2 regions of the Gordonia sp. YY1 genome follow, and region 2 is predicted to be linked to the other one. Evidence: riboswitches for the same ligand, from Rfam matches in the RefSeq annotation. Region 2 holds a riboswitch; the other holds the start of a gene.
The links. Region 2 has a riboswitch for cyclic di-AMP ahead of BPODLACK_RS03580 (C40 family peptidase). Riboswitches for the same ligand answer to the same signal wherever they lie in the genome.

Region 1: linked by a shared signal. The riboswitch ahead of BPODLACK_RS17670 (transglycosylase family protein) and the one ahead of BPODLACK_RS03580 (C40 family peptidase) in region 2 are both predicted to bind cyclic di-AMP.

The regions. Positions count from the first base shown of each region.
Region 1 covers NZ_WXYI01000015.1:28,157-35,884, reverse strand. Annotated here, with positions in the region: gene BPODLACK_RS17705 (MFS transporter) at 1-379, shown strand, start outside; gene BPODLACK_RS17700 (DUF2771 family protein) at 376-909, shown strand; gene BPODLACK_RS17695 (cold-shock protein) at 931-1,344, opposite strand; gene BPODLACK_RS17690 (hypothetical protein) at 1,581-1,790, shown strand; gene BPODLACK_RS17685 (flavin reductase family protein) at 1,796-2,341, shown strand; gene moaA (GTP 3',8-cyclase MoaA) at 2,355-3,443, shown strand; gene BPODLACK_RS17675 (MoaD/ThiS family protein) at 3,456-3,704, shown strand; cyclic di-AMP (ydaO/yuaA leader) riboswitch at 3,956-4,156, shown strand; gene BPODLACK_RS17670 (transglycosylase family protein) at 4,162-4,797, shown strand; gene BPODLACK_RS17665 (molybdenum cofactor biosynthesis protein MoaE) at 4,986-5,417, opposite strand; gene BPODLACK_RS17660 (MogA/MoaB family molybdenum cofactor biosynthesis protein) at 5,446-5,949, opposite strand; gene moaC (cyclic pyranopterin monophosphate synthase MoaC) at 5,942-6,484, opposite strand; gene BPODLACK_RS17650 (hypothetical protein) at 6,490-6,720, opposite strand; gene BPODLACK_RS17645 (RCC1 domain-containing protein) at 6,809-7,728, shown strand, end outside.
Region 2 covers NZ_WXYI01000002.1:76,236-83,963, reverse strand. Annotated here, with positions in the region: gene BPODLACK_RS03590 (hypothetical protein) at 1-123, opposite strand, end outside; gene BPODLACK_RS03585 (C40 family peptidase) at 133-1,212, opposite strand; gene BPODLACK_RS03580 (C40 family peptidase) at 1,350-2,030, opposite strand; cyclic di-AMP (ydaO/yuaA leader) riboswitch at 2,048-2,280, opposite strand; gene BPODLACK_RS03575 (hypothetical protein) at 2,388-2,618, opposite strand; gene BPODLACK_RS03570 (DEDD exonuclease domain-containing protein) at 2,961-4,817, shown strand; gene BPODLACK_RS03565 (Lrp/AsnC family transcriptional regulator) at 4,814-5,092, shown strand; gene trpD (anthranilate phosphoribosyltransferase) at 5,089-6,165, opposite strand; gene BPODLACK_RS03555 (hypothetical protein) at 6,177-6,674, opposite strand; gene ctaE (aa3-type cytochrome oxidase subunit III) at 6,842-7,453, shown strand; gene qcrC (cytochrome bc1 complex diheme cytochrome c subunit) at 7,545-7,728, shown strand, end outside.

The DNA of each region.
Region 1 (7,728 bases), on a different contig from region 2:
TCTGCAGCTGTCGTGGGTGTTCGGCGCGTCGCTGGGTGTGCTGCTGCCCCCGACCCTGTGGATCGGGTTCACCGTCGTCTCGGTGCTACTGGGCCTCGGGCTGCTCCAGACGGTGCTGACGACCCGCGGTTCGTCGCTGGTGCCCGGTCTGGGTGGTCGACGCCCCGACCATGCCGCACCGACCGTCGCGTTCCGGGCGGCCGGCGCGGACGACGCCGCGCAGTCCCGCCGGACCAGCCCGGGATCGGCGCCGACCCGGCCGCACACCCAGCGGCCGTCCACCACGCGGATGCCGTCGACGGCACCCTTCCCGAACTCCGGTGACCGGCCCCACGGTGACCGCCAGGCCCCCGACCAGACAGGACATCGCAGACAGTGATCAGCAGTGGAGAGAAGAAGGCACTCGCGATCATCGCGATCGTGGTGGTCGCGTTCGTCGCGGTGGTCGGCACCTCGGTGTTCCTGTTGACTCGCAACTCCACGCACGACGACAAGCCCTACCTGCACATCGCCGTCGGGAAGAACCTCTACACCGTCGAACCGGTGCGCTGGTGCGACCTGATGCTCGACGAATGCGACCCGCCGCTCGGCACGTCGCAGCGCGAGGCGCCCCGGGTTCCGGTGGCGGTCGGCGACACGGTGATGCTGTCGGTCTCCGGTGACATCTCGCAGGGTCCGTGGAACCTGGCCGCCGTCTACTGGACGCCGAGGGGACTCGTCGAGGACGAGCAACCCCAGGCGTCGGGCGAGACCTACACGGTCACGTTGAAGACAGCACCGGAATACGTCCTGCTGGGGATCACCGTCTACCCGGCGTCGGCCAGGCTGACGCGGAACGACGAGATCATCCCGCGCGGCGTGCTGGCAGCAGAGACCGCACCGCAGGAGTTCCAGAAGTACCTCGGCTGAGGAACGGGCGGCTCGTCGAACTCAGTGCTCGAGTTCGCGGGCCACCGCGCGCACGACCTCGGAGATCCGCTGCGCGGTCTTGCGATCGGGGTAGCGCCCCTTGCGCAGGTCCGGCTGCACCTTGCCCTCGAGCAGGGTGATCAGATCTGCGACCATGCCGTGAAGTTCGTCGGGGGTGTGCCGCTTGACGTCCTTACGAGCGGCCTCGCGCACGTTCTTGGACACGCTCGGCGCGGGTTCGAGGACCTTGACGCTCAGCGCCTGCGGCCCGCGGCGACCGGCGGCCATGCCGAACTCCACGCGCTGCCCGGGTTTGAGGGCCTCCACCCCGTCGGGCAGGGCAGACGCACGGACATAGACGTCCTCGCCGTCCTCCTGCGCGAGGAAGCCGAAGCCCTTGTCCGCGTCGTACCACTTCACCTTGCCGGTCGGCACTGTGCTCACCCTCATCTGTACGTCGTGATCTCGTCAAAGATCTGCCTGTCACAACAAAAGACGCCGTGACCCATCTCTACAGCCCCCGGGAAGTCCGTAAGGGCCCAGACGGATGCAAGGCGCCTGCTGCCCCATGGTAGCCAACACCCCACCGCCGGTCACACCATTACCTCCGCGCACCCCGTTCCACCCATCACTCGGCGTCGTCTGCCGACGAGTGCACTACCGTGGATGGCATGCAGAAGACGACGTCCCCACGGTTGCTGCAGGTGGCCATGGTGATCTTCGCGATCGGACTCATCGCTCTCGTGGCGCTGTTCGTGACCCCGCTCCTCACCGACGGCGACACCGCCCCGACCTTCGTCTACCTGCTGACCATGTGCGCACCTCTGGGTTTTCTCCTCGGCCTGGTGTACGCACTCCGTGCCGGACGCCGAGCCAGGTGAGGACCGTGACAGCGACCATCGACACCACTCCAGACCTTGCCCCCGTCTCCGACGCCAAGGCCCTCCGGGAGGCGTTCAGCTGCTTCCCGAGCGGCGTCGTGGCGGTGTGTTGCCTACGGGGTGAGGGAGATTCGACCACGCTGATCGGAATGGCGGCGAGTTCCTTCACGACCGTCTCCCTCGACCCGCCGCTGGTGTCGGTGTGCGTCCAGAACACGTCGACGACGTGGCCGCAGATCCGTACCGCGCCGGCCATCGGGGTCAGTGTCTTCGCCGGCGACCAGACCGACGTCTGCAAGCAGCTCGCCGGTCCGGCGGAGCGCCGGTTCGACGGCATCACGCCGCTGAGCACCGACGCCGGGGCGGTGTTCGTCCCCGATGCGGCCGCCCACCTGTCGTGCAGCATCCACAACGAGATCCAGGCGGGCGACCACACCGTGGTGCTGCTGGAGATCAACACCCTGCGTGCCGATCCCGGTGTCGAGCCACTCGTGTTCCACGCCAGCACCTTCCGCGCTCTCGAAGCCCGCAAGGGTCCGAACGCCACGTGATCCGCAGGTCAGCATGAGCACGGTCGGCCTCGGGATTCCGATGCCACGGCCGCACTCGGCCGGGGCATCCGCCGACGCTCCCACGCAGGGCCCCCTGCGTGACACGTTCGGGCGGGTGGCGAAGGACCTTCGCGTCTCGGTGACCGACCGGTGCAACCTGCGCTGTACCTATTGCATGCCCGCCGAGGGCCTCGACTGGATGCCGACCGAGGCGGTGCTGAGCGCTGACGAGCTGATCCGGGTGCTGACCGTCGCGGTCCGCGACCTGGGGATCGAACGCATCCGGTTCACCGGCGGCGAGCCGCTGCTGCGGGGCGACCTCGAGCAGATCATCGGTGCCGTCTCCGCACTGCCGCAACGCCCGGAGATCGCGATGACCACCAACGGTCTCGGACTCTCCCGGCGGATCGACGGGCTCGTGGCGGCCGGCCTCAACCGCATCAACATCTCCCTCGACACCGTCGACCGGGAACGATTCGCCGAGATCACCCGACGCGACCGGCTCGACGACGTGCTGACGGGTCTGGCGGCCGCCAGACGCGCGGGACTCGACCCCGTCAAGGTCAACGCCGTGATCCCCGACCGCGCCGACCTCGACGCCGTACCGGATCTCCTCGCCTACTGCCTGGAGCACGGCTACGAGCTGCGCATCATCGAACAGATGCCACTCGACGCCGATCACGCCTGGCAGCGATCCCGGATGGTGACCGCCGACGAGATCCTGGCGACCCTGCGCACACGGTTCACCCTGCTGCCCGATCCGGCACCGCGCGGCAGCGCGCCGGCGGCCACGTGGCTCGTCGACGGCCATCGGACGTCCCGGGGCCCGGCAAAGGTCGGGGTGATCGCGTCGGTCACCCGCCCGTTCTGCGGCGACTGCGACCGCACCCGGCTGACCGCCGACGGCTCGCTGCGCAACTGCCTGTTCGCGTCCTCGGAAACAGATCTGCGCACCACCCTGCGAACCCTGCCCGACGACGAGGTCGACGCGGCCGTGGCGGCGCTGTGGCGCACCGACATGTGGCAGAAGGCGCCCGGGCACGAGGTGAACGCCGCCGGCTTCCAGCAGCCGTCGCGGCCCATGTCCGCCATCGGTGGATAGGCTCGGGTTCCGATGAACCTCACCGTCCGCTTCTTCGCCGCCGCGCGCGCCGCCGCCGGCACCGAGTCGCGGGTCGTCGACATCGACCCGGCGACCACCCTCGGAGACCTCGAGTCGACACTGTCCGCCGGCAACCCCGGATTGGCGACGGTTCTCGAGCGTTGCTCCTACCTCCGCGACGAGATCGCGCTCACTGACCGTTCACAGCCGCTCGGCATCTGCTCGACACTGGACGTCCTCCCGCCGTTTGCCGGTGGTTGATACCACTTCGGGCATGTGACCTTTGTCACATAACGGAGTGGTAACGAGCAGGCCACGGGAGCGCATCCGGCCCGATGAACTGGGATGACGCCGAAAGTGGGTCGGGAGACCAGGATCTGGCGCGAAAATCAGTTGCGAACTAGCAGGTGAATCACTCCATCGAACGACGTACTGTACGAAGCGACCTTCTCGAAGGTCACGGTAAGGAAACAGAACATACGTCCTGCCGGCCGCGCCGAGCCTCGCTCCGCCGGTGGGAACGACCGAACGAATCTAGGAGCGAGGACGGGGGACCCAACCTCATCCCCTGAGACCGGGCACCACACCAGGTGTCCTCGGGGTTAAGTCCCAGGCGCAGAACCGTGATTAACATTCACGGGGACGCACTGGGGCCGAGCAACCTCTCGCTCGAACCCGACAGCTGACTTCGTAGGCGCGTGGAGAGAGGAATCGATCTATGACCGGACGTCACCGCAAGCAGACGACCAGCTCGACCACCAAGACCATCACCAAGGTCGCCCTCACCGGCGCCGCCCTCGGTGGCGGAGCCGCCCTCATGGGCACCGGTACCGCGAACGCCGCGACCGACGCCGAATGGAACAAGGTCGCCCAGTGTGAGTCCGGCGGTAACTGGGCCATCAACACCGGCAACGGCTACCACGGCGGCCTGCAGTTCTCGCCGAGCACCTGGAGCGGCCACGGCGGCGGCGAGTTCGCCCCGACCGCCGAGCAGGCCACCCGCGAGGAGCAGATCGTCGTCGCCGAGCGCGTGCTCGCTTCGCAGGGCAAGGGCGCATGGCCCACCTGCGGCGTCGGCCTCTCGGGTCACACCCCGCGCACCGCGCCGAGCGATGTCCCGGCCCCGATCGTCAAGCAGCTCCAGGACGGCAACGGCAGCTTCAGCCTCGTCAAGGCCCCTGAGGCCAAGACCACCGACGACGTCGCCAACCAGGTCACCTCGGTCCTCACCGACTCCGGCGTGAGCCCCGAGGTCAAGAACCTCTGGAACGCCGCCAAGAGCAGCGGTGTCTCGCTGAGTCCCGAACAGATCAAGCTCTTCAACGACAACAAGCACCTGCTGCCCAACCCCTGATCTGCAGGTAGCCCGGACACCGATTCGGAGCAACGCAGAGGGCCACAGACAAAGGGCCCCGCACGATGAGCGATCCGTGCGGGGCCCTTTTCCAATTCTTCACGCTCCCTGAGGTGCGAAGAGCGATAGCGACGAGCCATCTCCTGCTCCCTGAGGTGCGAGGAGCGATAGCGACGAGCCTCGAAGGGCTAGGCCGAGTTGATCCACTCCTCGGTGCCGTCGTCGTAGTACTGGTGCTTCCAGACCGGCAGACGCGCCTTCACCTCGTCGACGAGCCGCGCGCACGTCTCGAATGCGGCGCGGCGATGGTCGGCGGCCACGGTCACCACGAAGGCGACATCCCCGATCTCGAGTTCTCCGACGCGGTGCGAGACCGCGACCGCGCGCACACCGTCGACCGACGAGACCTCCTCGACGACCTCGGTCAGCACCCTGGACGCCGTCGGATGGGCGGAATAGTCGAGAGCGGCGACGTTCCGGCCGCCGTCGTGGTCGCGGACCGCGCCCACGAAGCCGACGATCGCGCCGGCCTTCCCGTCGGCGGCGTCGGCGACCATCGCCTCGTGGTCGGCGAGCCCGATCGGCTCCTCCGACACCGCGGTGTGTACGACTACGGTCATTCGCGAATCCTGTCCTGTCGCGGGACGATCAGTGATCCCCGCCGCGGATCTGATCGAGTGCGTGGTGCACGACGTCCGTGAGGACGGTCAGGCCGTCCCGTACGCCCCCGGTCGAGCCGGGCAGGTTCACCACCAGTGTCGTCCCGGCGACGCCGGCGAGGCCGCGTGAGAGCACGGCGGTCGGGACCGTGGGCAGTCCGGCCGCACGGATGGCGTCGGCCAGGCCGGGGATCTCGACGTCGAGCAGCGGTCGCGTCTCCTCGGGGGTGCGGTCGGTGGGTGAGAGACCTGTTCCGCCGGTGGTGATCACGAGGTCGACGCCGGCGTACACGGCGGCACGGATCGCGGCGCCCACGGGCGGCCCGTCGGCCACCACATCGCGTTCGGCGACGCGGAAACCCTGCTCGACGAGCCAGCCCTCGATGATCGGACCGGTGCGGTCCGGGTAGATCCCGGTACTCGCGCGCGTCGACGCGACGACGATCTGCGCGACGCGTCGTCGTGCGGGGTCGGGCGGCGTGTTCTCAGCCATCGGCCGGGTCGTCCCGGTACCAGTCGCCGGATTTGCCGCCGGTCTTCTCGAGCAGGCGGATCCCGTCCATGCGCGCCCGCTTGTCCACGGCCTTGACCATGTCGTGCAGCGTCAACCCGGTGACGGCCACCGCGGTCAGTGCCTCCATCTCGACGCCCGTCTGGCCGGACGTGGCGACGGTCGCGGTCACGTCGATGGAGTCGGTGCCGATGGTGAAGTCGACCTCCACCGACGACAACGCCAGCTGATGGCAGAGCGGGATCAGCTCGTCGGTGCGTTTGGCCGCCATGATCCCGGCGATGCGCGCGGTCGCGAGAACATCGCCCTTGGGCAGCTTCGACTCACTGAGCAGACCGATCACCTCGGCCGTGGTGTGAAAGGTGCCGCCGGCGATCGCACGACGCTTCGTCGGGGCCTTGTGTCCCACGTCGACCATGCGCGCCGTCCCGGCGTCGTCGATGTGCGTCAGGCGACCGGCGTCGGCACCCTCACCCGAAAAGACCGACCCGCCGCCGTCATCTCCGGTGGTCGGCATCGGTATCAGCGGTTGACGACCGTCTTCGACTGCACGAAGGGCAGATCGTCGACCGGGAGCGGGAACTCGACTTCACCGAACGGGGACAGTGCACCCGAGATGTGCGTCGCGAGTTCGGAGACCGCATGGTCGGCGGCGTCACCGTTGTCATCCTGGGGCCAGCCGTTGTCGACGTAGCGCTTCTTGCCGGCCTTCTCACCACTGTTGTTTGCCACGGGAGCATTGTGCCACGCCATTCGAATGAAGAAGTGCCGTGTCCGGGGCATGGCGGCCGGAGCGGGGCTATCGTCGTCGCATCACCGGTCACGCCACCAGGAGGCGCTGATGGCCCACCACCCTGAACAGGTCGCCGGCTACCGGGTGATCAGCCGCCTGGGCACGGGCGGCATGGGGACCGTCTACCTGGTGGAGAACCCCCAACTGCGGCGGCGTGAGGCGCTCAAGGTCATCTCGATCGCCGAGACCGTCGACGAGGAGTTCGTCCGTCGGTTCAGCCGGGAGGCCCAGACCGCTGCTGCCCTCGACCACCCCAACATCGTCACCATCTATCACTACGGCGTCACCGACGACGACCCGTGGTTCACGATGACCTACCTCGACGGACAGGACCTGCGTCGTAGTTCGTTCCGGCCCGACGAGATCCTCACGGTCGTCGACCGCGTCGCCGACGCCCTCGATTACGCCCACGCGCACGGTGTCGTGCACCGCGACATCAAGCCGGGCAACATCCTCGTCACCAGGCGGGCGATGGACGGCGCCCTCGACCGGGTAGTCGTCCTCGACTTCGGGATCGCGAAACTCGCCACCGCCACCACGCTGACCGCACCGTCGTCGTTCGTCGGCACGCTGGTCTATGCGGCCCCGGAGATCCTCGACGGCAAGCCCGCGGGCCCGGCGTCGGATCAGTACGCGCTCGCCTGCACCGCCTACGAGCTGCTCTCCGGAACCACCCCGTTCGACGCCGACACCCAGACCCGGCACATCGTCGCGAAGCTGACGTCGCCGCCGGAACGGATCAGCCGGTATCGCCCCGACCTCGCCGCGCTCGACCCGGTCTTCGACCGTGCCCTGGCCCGCGGCCCGCTGGACCGCTACCCCACGTGCCGCGATTTCGCCGCGGACCTGCGTGCGGCGCTCGGCCGGTCGGGACCCGACGCCCGATCCGGCACCTCGGCGACTCACTTCGTCCCGCCACTGGCACCGGAGACCTTGCCGCCGCCCGCCCAGCAGCCGCGGTATCCGGG
Region 2 (7,728 bases):
CCCGGTGGAGACCGATGCGACGTTCGAGGACGGACCCGGACCCCCACATCCGGTGGTCACACCGATCAGCAGCACCACCGCGGAGGCGAGCGTCGGGCGCCAACGCCCGCGGAGTGAGACCACCAGAGGAGTCTAGAACCGACGGCCGGAGTTGAAGGGGCCGGCCTCGTCGAGCGGGACGACCTTGACCGGGACACCGAAGGTCGAGGCGTGGATGACGTAACCGTCGCCGACGTACATCCCCACGTGGTGGGCGTCCGGGTAGTAGATGACCAGGTCGCCGGGCTTGAGGTCCTCGCGGGACACCGGCTGTCCGCCGGCCATCTGCGCCTCACTCGACCGCGGGAGGGTCTTGCCGGCCTGCTTGTAGGCCCACACCATCAGACCAGAGCAGTCGAAGGAACTCGGACCGGTGGCACCCCACACATAGGGATCACCGATTCGCGTCAACGCCGCCTGGACGGCGACGAGTGCGGCGGCGGTGCCCCTCGGGACGATCCGCGGGTCGAAGTCGAAGCTCGGGCCGCGCAGGGCGGCGAGCTGCTTGCCGGTCATCGACTGGTAGATCGCGCGGATCTGGATCGCCTGCATCTGCAGGTCGGCCTGCTTGGTCTGGAGGTCTCCGCGGACGCGTTCGGCGCGCGAGACCGCCTCCGACGCGGCGATCGCGGTCTGGTCGGCGTCCTTCTTGGCGGCCGCGGTCTGGGCGCGGACCTTCTTGATGGCGGTCAGGTCCGATGCGGCCTGCCGCGAGATCATGTCGAGTCCCGACATCTGGTCGAGCAGGGCCTGCGGCGAGTCGCTGACCATCACCGCATAGAGTCCGCTGACGCGGGCTCCCTGGTAGCTGGCGCGCACGATGGCGTCGACCCTCGCTTGGTAAGCGGCGAGCTGCTCACGGCTGATGTCGAGCTTGCGCTGGGCGTCGGCGGCGGCCTTCTTGGCCTGCACGACGATCGAGCGCTGCTTGTCGTACTCGATCTTGGCGTTGTGCATCGCCTCGGTGGTCTTCTCGGCCTCGGTGCCGAGCTGCTTGTACCGATCGAGAAGCTGATCGGCAGATCGTGCGGGCACGGCCCGCGCCTGCCCGGTTCCGCCGGTCGTCAGTGGGACGACGGTCACAATGGCCGCCAGCAGACACATGACGAGCACCATCGGGCCCGATCGTGCACGGATACGAGTCGCGTTCACTCGCCCCTCCCCGGAAAGCACGGTGCCAGTCACTTCCTTACCGCTTCGTTATCGTCCGCGGACCACCGTAAGTTCCCCCGATGACCCCAAGGACCGGATCGGGCGGATCGCACCAAACCGCGACCCGCCCTTTCCCTGATGCTCTTGTTCAGTTGATGTCAGTAGCGGCGGATGCCGGTGAGCTGCCACTCCTTGACCGCGTCACGCTTGACGGGGGTGCCGTAGGTCGAGGAATGGACGAACTGTCCGTTTCCGGCGTAGATGCCGGCATGGCCGCCACCGTTGAAGATCATCACGTCGCCGGGCTTGGCCTCGCTGTACGAGACCGGGCGACCGCCACCGAGCTGGCCGTAGCTGTCACGCGGGATGGTCTTGCCGGCCTGCTTGTAGGACCAGTAGACGAGACCCGAGCAGTCGAAGGCGTTCGGGCCGGCCGAGCCGTAGGAGTAGGGCGAGCCGATCTTGCTCTCCGCGGCCTTGACGGCCTTCTCGCCTGCGGTCAGCTGGGGCTGCCCGAGCGGGGCGCCACCGTGCGGACGGAACTGGTCCGGGATCTGGTTCTGGCCGATGCCCGGGATGGTGAACTGGCCGACGTTCGGGATCTCGACCGTTGCGGCCGGCGACTTCGCGACGGGCTTGGGCGCGGGCGCAGCCTCGGGAGCCTTCTGCTCGCCGGGCAGAGCCGGGATCTCGAAGGTTCCGAGCGGGGTGTGGACCGGGGCCGCAAGAGCAGGGCCGGCCGCAGCAGCGAGCGAACCGAGCGTGATCGATCCAGCGATCACCGCCTTCTTGGCTACCTTGCTCCCACGATTGGGCTGTTCCAAACGATGTTTGGCCACGAAGCGAGTTCTCCTTCAGTTTCTCCCTGTACCGCCGACCGAGTTAGCTGTCGGGTTCGGGCCGGAAGAGTGGCCCTACGCGTTTTCGGCACAGCCGTATCCCGAGAGGACACGCTTGCGCGTTGACGCGATTCACCCCGATTCGGGACAGTCTCACCAGGTCGTGTCAGGACTGACATCGACTGGCCGCGCTGCCCGAAGTGTGTGGTTCCCCGGTTCGCCCGCAAGGGCGATTGAGCGGTGACTTGTGCGGACCACTTCTGTTGAAGCGGGACGCTCCGCAAAGGTCTCAGAAAGGTTACGAAATCGACGGCCCTGTGTCCACTACGCAACGGACACGCAGATCGCACCCGACTTTCAGCCCGCGCGGAGATCAGTCCCGGCGACGACCTGAAATGCCCTATGACGTGCAGTTTTCGAGTTTCTTGCAGATCGTGCAGCATTGCTGGTGACCATTGCAGCAGACTGGAACACATCGATCGCGAGGTCCAGTTCAGCATCGTCGTCGAGGGCCTGCGCCGTTACCGTAACTCCACCTTCAGCGGGCCCATCGTCCCAGTTCGGGCCGCCGAAAAGCACTGTCATCATGCACCCGTCACAGGCGACGGGGCGGGCCGGGCAGGTCGCGCAGTCAACGTGCATGGTGTGATCTCCATCTCATCTTGGCGCCGGAGGCGTTTGACCTCCGAATCGGGCGGTTCGTGGGGGTGTGGTTCGCCGCCGCCGGCGACGATCTCTCACTTCGAGGTGGAGACTAGGGGGCACCACCGACAAACTCGTTCGCACAGTGTTCGACACATGCGTCACAGAGGTAACAGGCGACATCGACGAACGCCCCTCTCGCCGATGTCCGCCGAGAACAGAACGATCGATCGGGGTGTCACATCCGGCCTGTCGGTGCGTCGAACTAATGTTCGGCCCGTGACGCGCATGGATGGTGGCGGTGCAGCCGCGGGACAGACGACCTCGGGCCAACTGACCTTCGCCGACCTCGAAGCCGCCGATCAGGCCACCGGTGGCGACGCGACATCGAACGAGTTCAGCGACCGGGCACTCTTCGACACCACCCTCGTCGTCGTCGACCTCGAGACCACCGGGTCCGATCCCGCGGGCGACCGCATCACCGAGATCGGCGCCGTGAAGATCCGGGGAGGCGAGGTGATCGGCGAGTTCGCCACCCTGGTCGATCCCGGTCGCCCCATCCCGCCCCAGATCGTCACCCTCACCGGGATCACGACCGCGATGGTCACCGACGCACCCCGTATCGAGTCGGTACTACCGGCGTTCCTCGAGTTCGCCCGCGGGGCGATCCTGGTCGCGCACAACGCTCGTTTCGACATGGGGTTCCTCCGGCAGAACGCACTCCGGCTCCACCTCGACTGGCCGTTCAGCCTGAGTCTGTGCACGGTGACCATGGCCCGGCGCATCCTGTCGCGCGAGGAGGCCCCGACGGTCAAGCTGAGCGCCCTCGCCGATCTGTTCGACGTCTCGGTCCGTCCCACCCACCGGGCGCTGGACGACGCCCGCGCCACCGTCGAGGTCTTCCACCGTCTGCTCGAGCGCGTCGGGAACCAGGGCATCGCGACGGTCGGGGAACTCACCTCTTACCTGCCGCGCACGGATCCCCGTCTGCGCGGCAAACGTCACCTCGCCGACCGGGTACCGGCCCGACCCGGCGTCTACCTGTTCCGCGGGCCCTCGAACGAGGTCCTCTATGTCGGCACCGCGGTGGATCTACGACGCCGGGTCCGTTCCTATTTCTCCGGCAGCGATCCCCGGCGACGCATCACCGAGATGGTCCTGCTCGCCGAGCGTGTCGACGCCGTCGAGTGTTCCCACGCCCTGGAGGCGGCCGTCCGCGAGTTGCGACTGCTGGCGGCGCACGCGCCTGCCTACAACCGACGTTCGACACAGCCCCACAAGGGATGGTGGGTGACCCTGACCGAGGAACGTTTCCCGCGTCTCAAGGTCAGCCGCACCCCCACCGACGAATCCATCGGTCCGGTGGGCAACCGCAACAACGCGTCGACGGTTGCCGACGTGATCGCCGCAGCCGCCGGACTCCGCACGTGCACCAAACGCCTCGGGGCCACCGGCTACCACTGGTGCCCGACGCCCGACGGCGTCCGGCAGCCCGGCGGATGTCATGCCGCCGCCGCAGCGCCCCAGACGGTCCCGGACTATCTGCCGCGCGTGACCGCGGCCCGCCGGCTGATGCGTGGGGAGGCCGACGACCTCCTCGACGACCTCACCGCGCGCCTCGCGGATCTCTCCGAGGCGCAGATGTTCGAGACCGCCGCCCGCCACCGAGACCGGCTCGCCCTCACCATCGACGCCCTGGCGCGTTGTCAGCGGCTGGCCGCACTGTGTGCGATCGCCGAGATCGTCGTCGCCCGTCCCGACGACGACCGCGGCTGGTATTTCGCCGTCGTCCGCCACGGACGCCTCGCGGCGGCGGGACGTGCCCGTCGGGGCGTCTCCCCCATGCCGGTGGTCGACGCGCTGGTCGCCGCCGCCGAGACGGTCATCGCCGGACCAGGTCCGCTACGCGGGGCACCCGCGGAAGAAGTCGCGCTGATCTACCGGTGGATGACCGAGCCGGGTGCCCGGATCGTGTCCACGACCGATCCGGTGGCACTGCCGGCCGGATGCGCCGAGCGCCGACGCGGCTGGTCGCAGTCGGCGCGAGAGGCACGCTCGGATGCCCACTCGGTGGCGCACCGGACACCACGGCCCGCACAGCGCTCGCCGGTCCACCGGCTCGTGGCCACTAGGCTTGCGCCATGATCACTGCCATCGTCCTCATCCAGGCCGACGTCCACCAGATCCCGGAGACCGCTCAGGCCGTGGCCGACATCGCCGGCGTCGAAGAGGTGTACTCCTGCGCGGGTGACGTCGACCTCATCGCGAAGATCCGCGTCCGCGACCACGAGCAGATCGCGACAGTGGTGACCGGAGAGATCAACCGGCTGCCCGGGGTGCTCAAGAGCGCCACCCACATCGCGTTCCGCAGCTACTCGAGCTCGGACGTCGAGGGTGGCTTCTCCATCGGCGAGAACTAGTTTCGCGCGGCCGACCCCAACTGGGTGCTGAGTGAGGCCCAGCGGTCGAGCAGGGACGCCGCCGCCCCGGAGTCGATGGCGTCGGCCGCACGGTCCTTCGCGGCACCGAGCGCCTCGGTGAGTTCGGCGGAGGTCATCGGCGCCTGCTGTTCGAATGCCACGATCGCGCCGGCCGAGTTCAGCAGCACCGCGTCACGTACGGGACCGGTTGTGCCCGCGAACAATTCCCGCGCGATCGCGGCGTTTGCGACCGCATCGCCGCCCTGCAGCGCGGACAGCTCGACGCGCGCGATGCCGAGATCGGCCGGGTCGACGCCGAGCTGGGTGACGCTGCCGCCGACGACCTGCCACACCGTCGAGGTGGTGGTCGTGGTGAGTTCGTCGAGGCCATCGTCGCCGCGCACCACCAGTGCCGATCCACCGCGGTCGGCAAAAGCGCCGGCGAGAACCGGTGCAAGGTCGGCGAAGGCGCACCCGATGAGGCCCGCGCTGGGACGTGCCGGGTTCGTCAGCGGCCCGAGCACGTTGAACACGGTCGGGATGCCGATCTCCTTGCGAGGCGGACCGGTGAAACGGAAGGCCGGGTGGAACACCGGCGCGAAGCAGAACCCGATGCCGAGTTCGTCCACACAGCGCGCGACCGCGTCGGCGGACAGGGTGATGTCCACCCCGAGCGCCTCCAGCACGTCGGCACCGCCGCTCTTCGACGACGCCGCCCGGTTCCCGTGCTTCACGACCGCCACCCCGGCGGCCGCGATGACGATCGACGTCATCGTGGAGATGTTCACGGTGTGCGACCGGTCGCCGCCCGTACCGACCACGTCGACCGCCGGACGACTCACCTCGACGAGCGTCGCATGGTCGAGCATCGCCTGCGCCAGGCCGATGAGCTCGCCGGGCGCCGCGCCCTTCATCTTCACGCCGACACCGAAGGCGGCGATCTGTGCGCCGCTGGCACTGTCGGTCATGATCTCGTTCATCGCCCAGGCGGCCTCTTCGGCGGTGAGGTCGATGCGATCGGTGATCTTGCCGAGGATCTGCGGCCAGCTGAAGGCAGACTTTGCGGTACTCACAGGCAGAGAGCCTAGTGCCCCGCCCCGCCGGCCGGACGCTGCAGTACAGACCACCGTCGTGCGATTCCGCCGTGACGGGAACCCAGACTGGCCATGCGGGACCGTTCCTGGGACAGATGCATGGCGTCGAGCAACTGGACACGTGCGAGGACGAGCACCTCGAGGCGGTCGTCGCCGGCCTCGGGCCGCGGCCCCCAGCGGTCGTCGACGACCACCTCATATCCGTCGAGTGCCGCCACCGCCGCGGCATCGCTCACGCGATCTGCCGGCAGCTCGAGATCGTGACGGAGGATCACCTCCTCCTCCCCGCGCCAGGACGACTCGTCGAGGGCGACCGAACTCGCGATCGCATCGTCGTCCGAACCGGCGACGACCACCACCTCGTCCAGTAGACCGAGGGGAGCGGTGCCGCCACCGCTCCGGAGCCGGGATCGCAGGCGCGCCAGGCGACCCCGGGCGACGACCCGCCCGTTGAGGTCGCGGGGACCGGAGGAATCCGAACTCGACATGAACTCACCGTAGCCACCGTGCCAACGCCCCAGACAAGCCGCCGGACACGCCGCCGAACACGCCGGAGACGCGATCCCCGGCCCCCCGACCTGCAGCGGGACAAAAACCTGCCCCCAATATCCGACCCGGGTGGCCACCGCTTACTACGAACCGTCATACTTCACTTGTGACAAGCGCTGTAGGTACCTCAGGAACAGCCATCACCTCGCGCGTGCACTCGCTGAACCGGCCCAACATGGTCAGCGTCGGCACGATTGTGTGGCTGTCCAGTGAGCTCATGTTCTTCGCTGGCCTCTTCGCGATGTACTTCGTCGCCCGAGCCAACTCCGCCATCGGCTGGCCACCAGAGCCGACCGAGCTGAATCTCGCCCTCGCCATACCGGTGACGACGGTGCTGATCCTCTCGTCGGTCACGTGCCAGATGGGTGTGTTCGCCGCCGAACGAGGTGACGTCTTCGGCCTCCGCCGCTGGTACGTACTCACCTTGGCCATGGGCACGTTCTTCGTGTGCGGCCAGGCGTACGAGTACTACCACCTGGTGCACGAGGGCACGACGCTGTCGTCGAGTGCGTACGGTTCCGTCTTCTACATGACGACCGGCTTCCACGGCATGCACGTCATCGGCGGACTGATCGCGTTCGTCTACCTCCTCATCCGCACCAAGCTCTCGAAGTTCACCCCGGCGCAGGCAACCGCCGCAATCGTTGTCTCCTACTACTGGCACTTCGTCGACATCGTCTGGATCGGACTGTTCGTCACGATCTACTTCATCCGATGACCCCGGCGACACCGCGCCACGCGCGATCCGCCAACCCAGAGCGCAGCTCGCTCTAGAACACCAGTCCGTCCCGCTTAGTAGAGAGTCACAGATGAGTTCATCTCCACCGCGACCGTCGGATAGCGGCACCGACGCCCGCCGCGCCAAGGCACGGCGCAAGCTCCGTCGACGCGCCAGCGGCACCATCGTGCTCCTGGCCGGTCTGGTCATGGCCGGTGTGCTGGCTTCGGTTCTGACCCCCGACCCCCAGGTCGCGGTGGCCGACGAGAGCAACG